Regions from separate parts of the Bacillus sp. PK5-006 genome, predicted to be linked through region 2. Evidence: a T-box and tRNA genes for the amino acid it is inferred to sense, from the RefSeq annotation. Region 2 holds a T-box; the other regions hold tRNA genes.

Region 1 (3,246 bases), 280 kb from region 2:
CAGCCTGATATTGAATGTTGGTACAGCTTGTACAGGATAGGTAGGAGCCTTGGAAACCGGAGCGCTAGCTTCGGTGGAGGCATCGGTGGGATACTACCCTGGCTGTATTGACCTTCTAACCCGCTGCCCTTATCGGGCAGGGAGACAGTGTCAGGTGGGCAGTTTGACTGGGGCGGTCGCCTCCTAAAATGTAACGGAGGCGCCCAAAGGTTCCCTCAGAATGGTTGGAAATCATTCGCAGAGTGTAAAGGCACAAGGGAGCTTGACTGCGAGACCTACAAGTCGAGCAGGGACGAAAGTCGGGCTTAGTGATCCGGTGGTTCCGCATGGAAGGGCCATCGCTCAACGGATAAAAGCTACCCCGGGGATAACAGGCTTATCTCCCCCAAGAGTCCACATCGACGGGGAGGTTTGGCACCTCGATGTCGGCTCATCGCATCCTGGGGCTGTAGTCGGTCCCAAGGGTTGGGCTGTTCGCCCATTAAAGCGGTACGCGAGCTGGGTTCAGAACGTCGTGAGACAGTTCGGTCCCTATCCGTCGCGGGCGCAGGAAATTTGAGAGGAGCTGTCCTTAGTACGAGAGGACCGGGATGGACGCACCGCTGGTGTACCAGTTGTTCTGCCAAGGGCATCGCTGGGTAGCTATGTGCGGACGGGATAAGTGCTGAAAGCATCTAAGCATGAAGCCCCCCTCAAGATGAGATTTCCCATTCCGCAAGGAAGTAAGATCCCTGAAAGATGATCAGGTTGATAGGTCTGAGGTGGAAGCGTGGTGACACGTGGAGCTGACAGATACTAATAGATCGAGGACTTAACCTATATTCTAATGTGAAGCATGAACATTGTTATCTAGTTTTGAGAGAACATTCTCTCCATCAGGTTTGGTGGCGATAGCGAAGAGGTCACACCCGTTCCCATACCGAACACGGAAGTTAAGCTCTTCAGCGCCGATGGTAGTTGGGGGTTTCCCCCTGTGAGAGTAGGACGCCGCCAAGCTTCTATAAGGATCAGTTCCAGTCGGAACTGGTCTTTTTTGTGCAAGTTGAGGGTACATACATTCACTTGTTTGATAAAAGATCGTGGCTTCATTTTATGTCCACAAGCAGCGTGTGAAATACTTGGATATAAAGAGGAAAATGAGCCTATCGCATAAAACATTAGCTATAAAAACAATAGAGAGACAGAGTATCAGCTTATATAGGGAAATTAAAGATGTGTAAGCCTATATGATTTTTATAAATGCTTACGGCTAAAGAGATTACATATATCATTAAAGTATAAAAATGAGGGACTGCTAATATTTCTGAAGGAATCGAACGTTTTAAAAGAGAATATAGAAGAGAGAAGTTCAGCTGCTGAACGGAACAGCAGCTGTTTGAATAGGTGAAATGACGATCATTTGTTAAAAGAAATACGCAATGAAAATTGAAATAAAATTTTTTTAATATAGCCTTTACAAATGATTAAAACCTGTATATAATAATCTTTGTCGGATCGAGAGATTCCTACATAGTGGAGGATTAGCTCAGCTGGGAGAGCATCTGCCTTACAAGCAGAGGGTCGGCGGTTCGAGCCCGTCATCCTCCACCATATTTATTCTTACATAATGTTAGGATAGATAAAGCCGGTGTAGCTCAACTGGTAGAGCAACTGACTTGTAATCAGTAGGTTGGGGGTTCAAGTCCTCTTGCCGGCACCACTTTCATATGGTAAGATAGACAAGTCGCTTTTAAAGCGAGCCATTAGCTCAGTTGGTAGAGCATCTGACTTTTAATCAGAGGGTCGAAGGTTCGAGTCCTTCATGGCTCACCATGTTTCATGCGGGTGTGGCGGAATTGGCAGACGCGCTAGACTTAGGATCTAGTGTCTTTATGACGTGGGGGTTCAAGTCCCTTCACCCGCATTGCCAAATAAAATAAAGAAATCCTGTAATGCGGAAGTAGTTCAGTGGTAGAACACCACCTTGCCAAGGTGGGGGTCGCGGGTTCGAATCCCGTCTTCCGCTTATACCATCCACGCCGGGGTGGTGGAATTGGCAGACACACAGGACTTAAAATCCTGCGGTAGGTGACTACCGTGCCGGTTCAAGTCCGGCCCTCGGCATTATAAATAAGCGCCCGTAGCTCAATTGGATAGAGCGTTTGACTACGGATCAAAAGGTTAGGGGTTCGACTCCTCTCGGGCGCGCCATTAAGATCGGGAAGTAGCTCAGCTTGGTAGAGCACTTGGTTTGGGACCAAGGGGTCGCAGGTTCGAATCCTGTCTTCCCGACCATCTTTTATGGGGCCTTAGCTCAGCTGGGAGAGCGCCTGCCTTGCACGCAGGAGGTCAGCGGTTCGATCCCGCTAGGCTCCACTTTTTAAAAGATTAATTTGATCATGGCGGTGTAGCTCAGCTGGCTAGAGCGTACGGTTCATACCCGTGAGGTCGGGGGTTCGATCCCCTCCGCCGCTATAAAGGACCTTTAGCTCAGTTGGTTAGAGCAGACGGCTCATAACCGTCCGGTCGTAGGTTCGAGTCCTACAAGGTCCACCATCTATACGGAGGAATACCCAAGTCCGGCTGAAGGGATCGGTCTTGAAAACCGACAGGGGTGTCAAAGCCCGCGGGGGTTCGAATCCCTCTTCCTCCGCCATATTTTTTAAAACCCATATCATCGCGGGGTGGAGCAGTTCGGTAGCTCGTCGGGCTCATAACCCGAAGGTCGCAGGTTCAAATCCTGCCCCCGCAACCAAAATGGTCCGGTAGTTCAGTTGGTTAGAATGCCTGCCTGTCACGCAGGAGGTCGCGGGTTCGAGTCCCGTCCGGACCGCCATTTTTCAAAAGAATACTTGGCTCGGTAGCTCAGTTGGTAGAGCAACGGACTGAAAATCCGTGTGTCGGCGGTTCGATTCCGTCCCGAGCCACTTTTATAAAAATATTCATAGTATGGCGGTTGTGGCGAAGTGGTTAACGCACCAGATTGTGGCTCTGGCACTCGTGGGTTCGATTCCCATCAATCGCCCCATACATATTTTTGCGGGTGTAGTTTAGTGGTAAAACCTCAGCCTTCCAAGCTGATGTCGTGGGTTCGATTCCCATCACCCGCTCCATTTGTATATCTGTTCATGGGCCTGTAGCTCAGCTGGTTAGAGCGCACGCCTGATAAGCGTGAGGTCGGTGGTTCGAGTCCACTCAGGCCCACCATGATCTTCCGCAGTAGCTCAGTGGTAGAGCTATCGGCTGTTAACCGATCGGTCGTAGGTT
Region 2 (3,246 bases):
CACTTTCAATTGTTTCATTTAAGCGTGTTAAAATCCATTGATCAGCAACTGATTTTTCTCCTGATAAATCAAGCTCATCATACGTTAAACCATCCATATTCATTAAAGCAAAACGGGATGCGTTCCAAATTTTGTTCGCAAAGTTCCAAGTGGATTCAACCTTTTCAAAGCTAAAACGAAGATCCTGGCCTGGTGAGCTTCCAGTCGCTAAGAAATATCTTAATGAATCCGCACCGTATTTGTCGATGACCTCCATTGGATCAATTCCGTTGCCAAGCGACTTACTCATTTTACGTCCTTGTTCGTCGCGGATGAGCCCATGAATGAGGACATCTTTAAACGGTTTTTCTCCTGTGAATTCAAGACCTTGGAAGATCATACGGGACACCCAGAAGAAAATGATGTCATAGCCTGTTACAAGCAGATTGGTTGGGTAGTAGCGCTTGAAGTCTTCACTGTCTGCATCTGGCCAGCCCATTGTAGAAAACGGCCACAGCGCTGAACTAAACCATGTATCAAGTACATCGTTATCCTGTTCCCAGTTCTCAATATCTTCTGGCGCTTCAAGTCCAACGTATACTTCTTTCGTTTCTTTATGATACCAAGCCGGAATGCGGTGTCCCCACCATAGCTGACGAGAAATACACCAGTCACGGATATTTTCCATCCAATGTAAATATGTCTTTTCAAATCGGTCTGGAACAAATTGAACTTGGTCGTCCCCTTTTTGCAGATGAATGGCTTCGTCTGCCAGCGGCTGCATTTTCACAAACCATTGTGTCGATAAATACGGTTCAACGACAGCTCCACTTCGCTCACTATGACCAACTGAATGCATGTGATCCTCAATTTTGAACAAAATGCCTTCCTCTTGTAAATCCTTCACAAGCTGTTTGCGGCATTCGAAGCGGTCCATTCCTTTGTATTTCAGGGCATTCGCATTCATTGTGCCATCTTCATTCATGACAAGAATACGCTCAAGCCCATGGCGGTTTCCAAGCTCAAAGTCATTCGGATCATGAGCAGGTGTAATTTTCACAGCACCTGAACCAAACTCCATATCGACATAATCATCACCGACGATTGGGATTTCACGGCCTGTGATTGGTAAAACCACTGTTTTTCCAATCAAATGCTGATAGCGTTCGTCATCAGGGTGTACGGCTACGGCTGTATCCCCCAGCATTGTTTCAGGTCTTGTTGTTGCAATTTCAATTGAACCTGTTCCATCTGAAAGCGGATATCTCAAGTGATAAAACGCACCTTGAACATCCTTATAAATCACTTCAATATCAGAAAGTGCCGTTTTCGTTGCTGGATCCCAGTTAATGATGTACTCTCCGCGATAAATAAGCCCTTTTTCATACAATTGAACAAACACTTGGCGAACGGCTTTATTCAGACCTTCATCTAAAGTAAAACGTTCACGGGAGTAATCGAGCCCAAGACCCATTTTCGCCCACTGGCTGCGAATAAAATCTGCATATTCTTCTTTCCACTTCCACGTTTCTTCCACAAATTTCTCCCGGCCAAGGTCATACCGGCTTACGCCTTCTTCGCGAAGCTTTGCCTCGACTTTTGCTTGAGTCGCAATACCGGCATGGTCCATACCTGGAAGCCAAAGAACGTCATAGCCCTGCATCCGTTTCATACGTGTCACGATGTCTTGTAGTGTAGAATCCCATGCATGCCCAAGGTGCAGTTTTCCTGTCACGTTTGGTGGAGGAATGACGACTGTATATGGATCTTTCGTTTTGTCATTTTGTGCTTCGAAGAATTTCCCTTCAAGCCAGTACGTATAGCGGTCTTTTTCAATCGCATTTGGATCGTACTTTGTTGGCATTTCTTGATTATTTGTTTCCATTTGTGTAACCTCCACATTTTTTCGGCTGATGAAACATAAAAAAAGCCTTTCCATCCTTATAAAAGGACGAAAAAGCTTTTTCGCGGTACCACCTTTTTTCACGAGACACATACACGTGTCCCATACACTCTAAAGGATAACGGGGTTCTCCCGAATTTCTCTACTTGTTCATTCAAGAAATTAAGCTCACAGGCGACCTTCCAAACAAGTACATCCTAGGAAACCTTTCAGCTCTTGGCTTCCCTCTCTTTAGGGTCTTGCTCGTACTCTTCCTGATCCACGCTTACGATATATCACGTTCATCAGCACATACTCATCTTTTATTAATATTACTAAATGCCTTTTGTTTTCGTCAATCATCTTTTCCGCTTTTCTTCTTCTTTATACAAATTGGGCAGGCACCCTTCGCCCTTTTGCCCATATGATAATAACAAAATGAAGAAGGAGGGCGTTTGATTTGAAGAAGATCAATCCTTACACACTCCCCCCCTGGCTGAGACAAATTCGGGCAGTTGCCTCCCAAGTCGTTCTCCCGATTGCTATATTTCAAGGATTTCGTACGATCATTTTCCCTACAACATTTGACGTCCTCATTCTAGGTATTCTTATTTTTCTCGCCTGTGCCTTTCATCTTGATTGGTTTTAAAAAACTCATGCTTATGTACCTGTCCATATAAAGCCAACGCAGCATAACCTCGTCATTCCGCTGATGACGAGGCACTTTGTTCTTCTTCAAGCCGTCTAGCCTGCTCAATCTCATGAATCTTCATAACGGTCGGCTCAGAATTTTTCATCTGCCAATACGCTCTTAACAGCTGCTGACAGCTTTCCATTTCATCCTGTCCGCCTGCTTCATAAGCTTTTACTGTATCAAACAGCCCTTGCGGATAAGCAAGGTAGCTTAGGAACAAATGCAGTTCTTCCTCCCGAAGAGGGTTTCCTTTTTGATACTTATAAAACAAAGAAGTGCATTCAGGACAAGACGTGGGATAGGTTTTGAATGTCCGAAAGAAATAGGTCAGAAGATCATAGATGGGGGCGGCTTTTTTAGACCGCTCGAAATTGGTGAAATGTCCTGTTCCTACATCATTATACAAAAAATGATGGATCGATAGCTGTCCATGATTTAGCACAACACGCGTTGTCTCTTTGTCTTTCATTTCTTCATGCCAATCTTCTAAACGCTCAAGCGCAAATTCGCTGGCAGACATCGCCTCTGAAAAATACATAGCAGCGGCCAGCTCAAATGGCGACATATACCACGTTTGTTCTGCCCGCTCTATAAATCGTTCATACATGTCTTTCTCTGTTTCCCATCTGCTCTTGATTTGGGTGTAATGCGCTTCTATCTCTTGCTCTGTGATATCCATCATGACTTCAGT
Region 3 (3,246 bases), 1.6 Mb from region 2:
CGACAGGACGGAAAGACCCCGTGGAGCTTTACTGCAGCCTGATATTGAATGTTGGTACAGCTTGTACAGGATAGGTAGGAGCCTTGGAAACCGGAGCGCTAGCTTCGGTGGAGGCATCGGTGGGATACTACCCTGGCTGTATTGACCTTCTAACCCGCTGCCCTTATCGGGCAGGGAGACAGTGTCAGGTGGGCAGTTTGACTGGGGCGGTCGCCTCCTAAAATGTAACGGAGGCGCCCAAAGGTTCCCTCAGAATGGTTGGAAATCATTCGCAGAGTGTAAAGGCACAAGGGAGCTTGACTGCGAGACCTACAAGTCGAGCAGGGACGAAAGTCGGGCTTAGTGATCCGGTGGTTCCGCATGGAAGGGCCATCGCTCAACGGATAAAAGCTACCCCGGGGATAACAGGCTTATCTCCCCCAAGAGTCCACATCGACGGGGAGGTTTGGCACCTCGATGTCGGCTCATCGCATCCTGGGGCTGTAGTCGGTCCCAAGGGTTGGGCTGTTCGCCCATTAAAGCGGTACGCGAGCTGGGTTCAGAACGTCGTGAGACAGTTCGGTCCCTATCCGTCGCGGGCGCAGGAAATTTGAGAGGAGCTGTCCTTAGTACGAGAGGACCGGGATGGACGCACCGCTGGTGTACCAGTTGTTCTGCCAAGGGCATCGCTGGGTAGCTATGTGCGGACGGGATAAGTGCTGAAAGCATCTAAGCATGAAGCCCCCCTCAAGATGAGATTTCCCATTCCGCAAGGAAGTAAGATCCCTGAAAGATGATCAGGTTGATAGGTCTGAGGTGGAAGCGTGGTGACACGTGGAGCTGACAGATACTAATAGATCGAGGACTTAACCTATATTCTAATGTGAAGCATGGACATTGTTATCTAGTTTTGAGAGAACATTTTTAAAATATCTCTTGATTTATTTTCAATACATAGTATAATATCTTTTGTCACTAAATTGTCTGGTGATGATGGCGAAGAGGTCACACCCGTTCCCATACCGAACACGGAAGTTAAGCTCTTCAGCGCCGATGGTAGTTGGGGGTTTCCCCCTGTGAGAGTAGGACATCGCCAGGCTTTCTTCATTCCGCAGTAGCTCAGTGGTAGAGCTATCGGCTGTTAACCGATCGGTCGTAGGTTCGAATCCTACCTGCGGAGCCAATTTGGAGAGCTGTCCGAGTGGCCGAAGGAGCACGATTGGAAATCGTGTAGGCGGTAACCCCGTCTCAAGGGTTCGAATCCCTTGCTCTCCGCCACAATTTACATAATAAAGGGCCCGTTGGTCAAGCGGTTAAGACACCGCCCTTTCACGGCGGTAACACGGGTTCGAATCCCGTACGGGTCACCATTTTTATAGAATACACACCAGCATTTTTTATTCGGAGGATTAGCTCAGCTGGGAGAGCATCTGCCTTACAAGCAGAGGGTCGGCGGTTCGAGCCCGTCATCCTCCACCATATCTTTTATATCGTCGCGGGGTGGAGCAGTTCGGTAGCTCGTCGGGCTCATAACCCGAAGGTCGCAGGTTCAAATCCTGCCCCCGCAACCAAAATGGTCCGGTAGTTCAGTTGGTTAGAATGCCTGCCTGTCACGCAGGAGGTCGCGGGTTCGAGTCCCGTCCGGACCGCCATTTTTCAAAAGAATACTTGGCTCGGTAGCTCAGTTGGTAGAGCAACGGACTGAAAATCCGTGTGTCGGCGGTTCGATTCCGTCCCGAGCCACCACTATTTGCCGGTGTAGCTCAACTGGTAGAGCAACTGACTTGTAATCAGTAGGTTGGGGGTTCAAGTCCTCTTGCCGGCACTGTTTTTCAAAAGTGGAGGGGTAGCGAAGTGGCTAAACGCGGCGGACTGTAAATCCGCTCCCTCCGGGTTCGGCGGTTCGAATCCGCCCCCCTCCACCATTTTTTGTTTTCATAGGGGCATAGTTTAACGGTAGAACAGAGGTCTCCAAAACCTCCGGTGTGGGTTCGATTCCTACTGCCCCTGCCAATTATATTTTATAATTCATTACATCTATGGCGGTTGTGGCGAAGTGGTTAACGCACCAGATTGTGGCTCTGGCACTCGTGGGTTCGATTCCCATCAATCGCCCCATTTTATTATTGGGCTATAGCCAAGCGGTAAGGCAACGGACTTTGACTCCGTCATGCGTTGGTTCGAATCCAGCTAGCCCAGTTGATATGCGGAAGTAGTTCAGTGGTAGAACACCACCTTGCCAAGGTGGGGGTCGCGGGTTCGAATCCCGTCTTCCGCTCCAATAATGGCGGCATAGCCAAGTGGTAAGGCAGAGGTCTGCAAAACCTTTATCCCCGGTTCAAATCCGGGTGTCGCCTTTTTTGAAAAGACTGCCGGGGTGGTGGAATTGGCAGACACACAGGACTTAAAATCCTGCGGTAGGTGACTACCGTGCCGGTTCAAGTCCGGCCCTCGGCACCATTGTTTTTTAATATAAGATGCGCTCTTTAATGATCATGCCGGTGTGGCGGAATTGGCAGACGCGCACGACTCAAAATCGTGTTCCTCACGGAGTGCCGGTTCGACCCCGGCCACCGGTATCTAGTTTTAGATATTCTTTATTATCGTCAATCACAGAAGAATTAAGGAATATCAACGTTTAAAACGTCTTTCTACAAATTGTAGGAGGGCGTTTTTTATTTGTTTTTTAGCTGATTTTTCACACGCAAAATTACTTCAAATCGTGTTCACTGCTGAAAGGGGACCTAGCTAAATGGCAAGACGTAAAAATATTTTAGACCAAGGTGAATTGGCAATTTTAGAAAAGGAAACTAAGTCTTATGTTGAATCATTTCGGGAAGCTATTGAATTATTTGTTTAGGACTGTGAGTAATAAATTTTTAAGGCGTTTCTTAATTCCCTAACAGCAAAAGGAATAAGTATTGCTGAATTAAAGCCTTACGATATGACAGAGGAACATATTAAGGAGATTACTTTTACTTTATTGATGGTTACCTTATGATTAAACTAAAGAGGCAGGATAATTGAAGAAGGATTGGATATAAATTGTACATAAGAGGTGTTGTCATGATTACGGTTAAAAATGCTGAACGTTATTTTAAAGATAGCATTGGTGAAGATACCGATGATATAAAAAAGGTTTGGGAAACATTTAAGGCTTTTTCAAAGGAGACAGTTGAGGGCGAAGAAGATAAAGAAATTTTATTTCAGTGTGGTGTCTATGATTTTACAGGAGAGGAACTATTTCATTTTGACTTTGTACGTCAG

Evidence for each region. The T-box of region 2 lies ahead of M1D84_RS06310 (valine--tRNA ligase). A T-box ahead of a tRNA ligase gene usually reads a tRNA of that ligase, here a tRNA-Val.
Region 1: it encodes a tRNA-Val, which carries the amino acid that the T-box ahead of M1D84_RS06310 (valine--tRNA ligase) is inferred to sense. The anticodon was not compared.
Region 3: it encodes a tRNA-Val, which carries the amino acid that the T-box ahead of M1D84_RS06310 (valine--tRNA ligase) is inferred to sense. The anticodon was not compared.

Annotation. Positions count from the first base shown of each region.
Region 1 covers NZ_CP096414.1:952,988-956,233, forward strand. Annotated here, with positions in the region: rRNA gene M1D84_RS04815 (23S ribosomal RNA) at 1-819, shown strand, start outside; rRNA gene rrf (5S ribosomal RNA) at 881-996, shown strand; tRNA gene M1D84_RS04825 (tRNA-Val) at 1,515-1,590, shown strand; tRNA gene M1D84_RS04830 (tRNA-Thr) at 1,624-1,699, shown strand; tRNA gene M1D84_RS04835 (tRNA-Lys) at 1,737-1,812, shown strand; tRNA gene M1D84_RS04840 (tRNA-Leu) at 1,821-1,903, shown strand; tRNA gene M1D84_RS04845 (tRNA-Gly) at 1,934-2,005, shown strand; tRNA gene M1D84_RS04850 (tRNA-Leu) at 2,018-2,103, shown strand; tRNA gene M1D84_RS04855 (tRNA-Arg) at 2,114-2,190, shown strand; tRNA gene M1D84_RS04860 (tRNA-Pro) at 2,198-2,274, shown strand; tRNA gene M1D84_RS04865 (tRNA-Ala) at 2,283-2,355, shown strand; tRNA gene M1D84_RS04870 (tRNA-Met) at 2,381-2,454, shown strand; tRNA gene M1D84_RS04875 (tRNA-Ile) at 2,459-2,535, shown strand; tRNA gene M1D84_RS04880 (tRNA-Ser) at 2,543-2,635, shown strand; tRNA gene M1D84_RS04885 (tRNA-Met) at 2,658-2,734, shown strand; tRNA gene M1D84_RS04890 (tRNA-Asp) at 2,739-2,815, shown strand; tRNA gene M1D84_RS04895 (tRNA-Phe) at 2,834-2,906, shown strand; tRNA gene M1D84_RS04900 (tRNA-His) at 2,932-3,007, shown strand; tRNA gene M1D84_RS04905 (tRNA-Gly) at 3,019-3,092, shown strand; tRNA gene M1D84_RS04910 (tRNA-Ile) at 3,110-3,186, shown strand; tRNA gene M1D84_RS04915 (tRNA-Asn) at 3,193-3,246, shown strand, end outside.
Region 2 covers NZ_CP096414.1:1,234,585-1,237,830, reverse strand. Annotated here, with positions in the region: gene M1D84_RS06310 (valine--tRNA ligase) at 1-1,864, opposite strand, end outside; T-box leader at 1,924-2,153, opposite strand; gene M1D84_RS06305 (hypothetical protein) at 2,322-2,510, shown strand; gene ysxE (spore coat protein YsxE) at 2,563-3,246, opposite strand, start outside.
Region 3 covers NZ_CP096414.1:2,803,792-2,807,037, reverse strand. Annotated here, with positions in the region: rRNA gene M1D84_RS14625 (23S ribosomal RNA) at 1-853, shown strand, start outside; rRNA gene rrf (5S ribosomal RNA) at 963-1,078, shown strand; tRNA gene M1D84_RS14615 (tRNA-Asn) at 1,088-1,162, shown strand; tRNA gene M1D84_RS14610 (tRNA-Ser) at 1,167-1,257, shown strand; tRNA gene M1D84_RS14605 (tRNA-Glu) at 1,275-1,349, shown strand; tRNA gene M1D84_RS14600 (tRNA-Val) at 1,383-1,458, shown strand; tRNA gene M1D84_RS14595 (tRNA-Met) at 1,474-1,550, shown strand; tRNA gene M1D84_RS14590 (tRNA-Asp) at 1,555-1,631, shown strand; tRNA gene M1D84_RS14585 (tRNA-Phe) at 1,650-1,725, shown strand; tRNA gene M1D84_RS14580 (tRNA-Thr) at 1,732-1,804, shown strand; tRNA gene M1D84_RS14575 (tRNA-Tyr) at 1,820-1,904, shown strand; tRNA gene M1D84_RS14570 (tRNA-Trp) at 1,919-1,992, shown strand; tRNA gene M1D84_RS14565 (tRNA-His) at 2,022-2,097, shown strand; tRNA gene M1D84_RS14560 (tRNA-Gln) at 2,107-2,178, shown strand; tRNA gene M1D84_RS14555 (tRNA-Gly) at 2,186-2,260, shown strand; tRNA gene M1D84_RS14550 (tRNA-Cys) at 2,266-2,336, shown strand; tRNA gene M1D84_RS14545 (tRNA-Leu) at 2,351-2,439, shown strand; tRNA gene M1D84_RS14540 (tRNA-Leu) at 2,477-2,558, shown strand; gene M1D84_RS14535 (hypothetical protein) at 3,046-3,246, shown strand, end outside.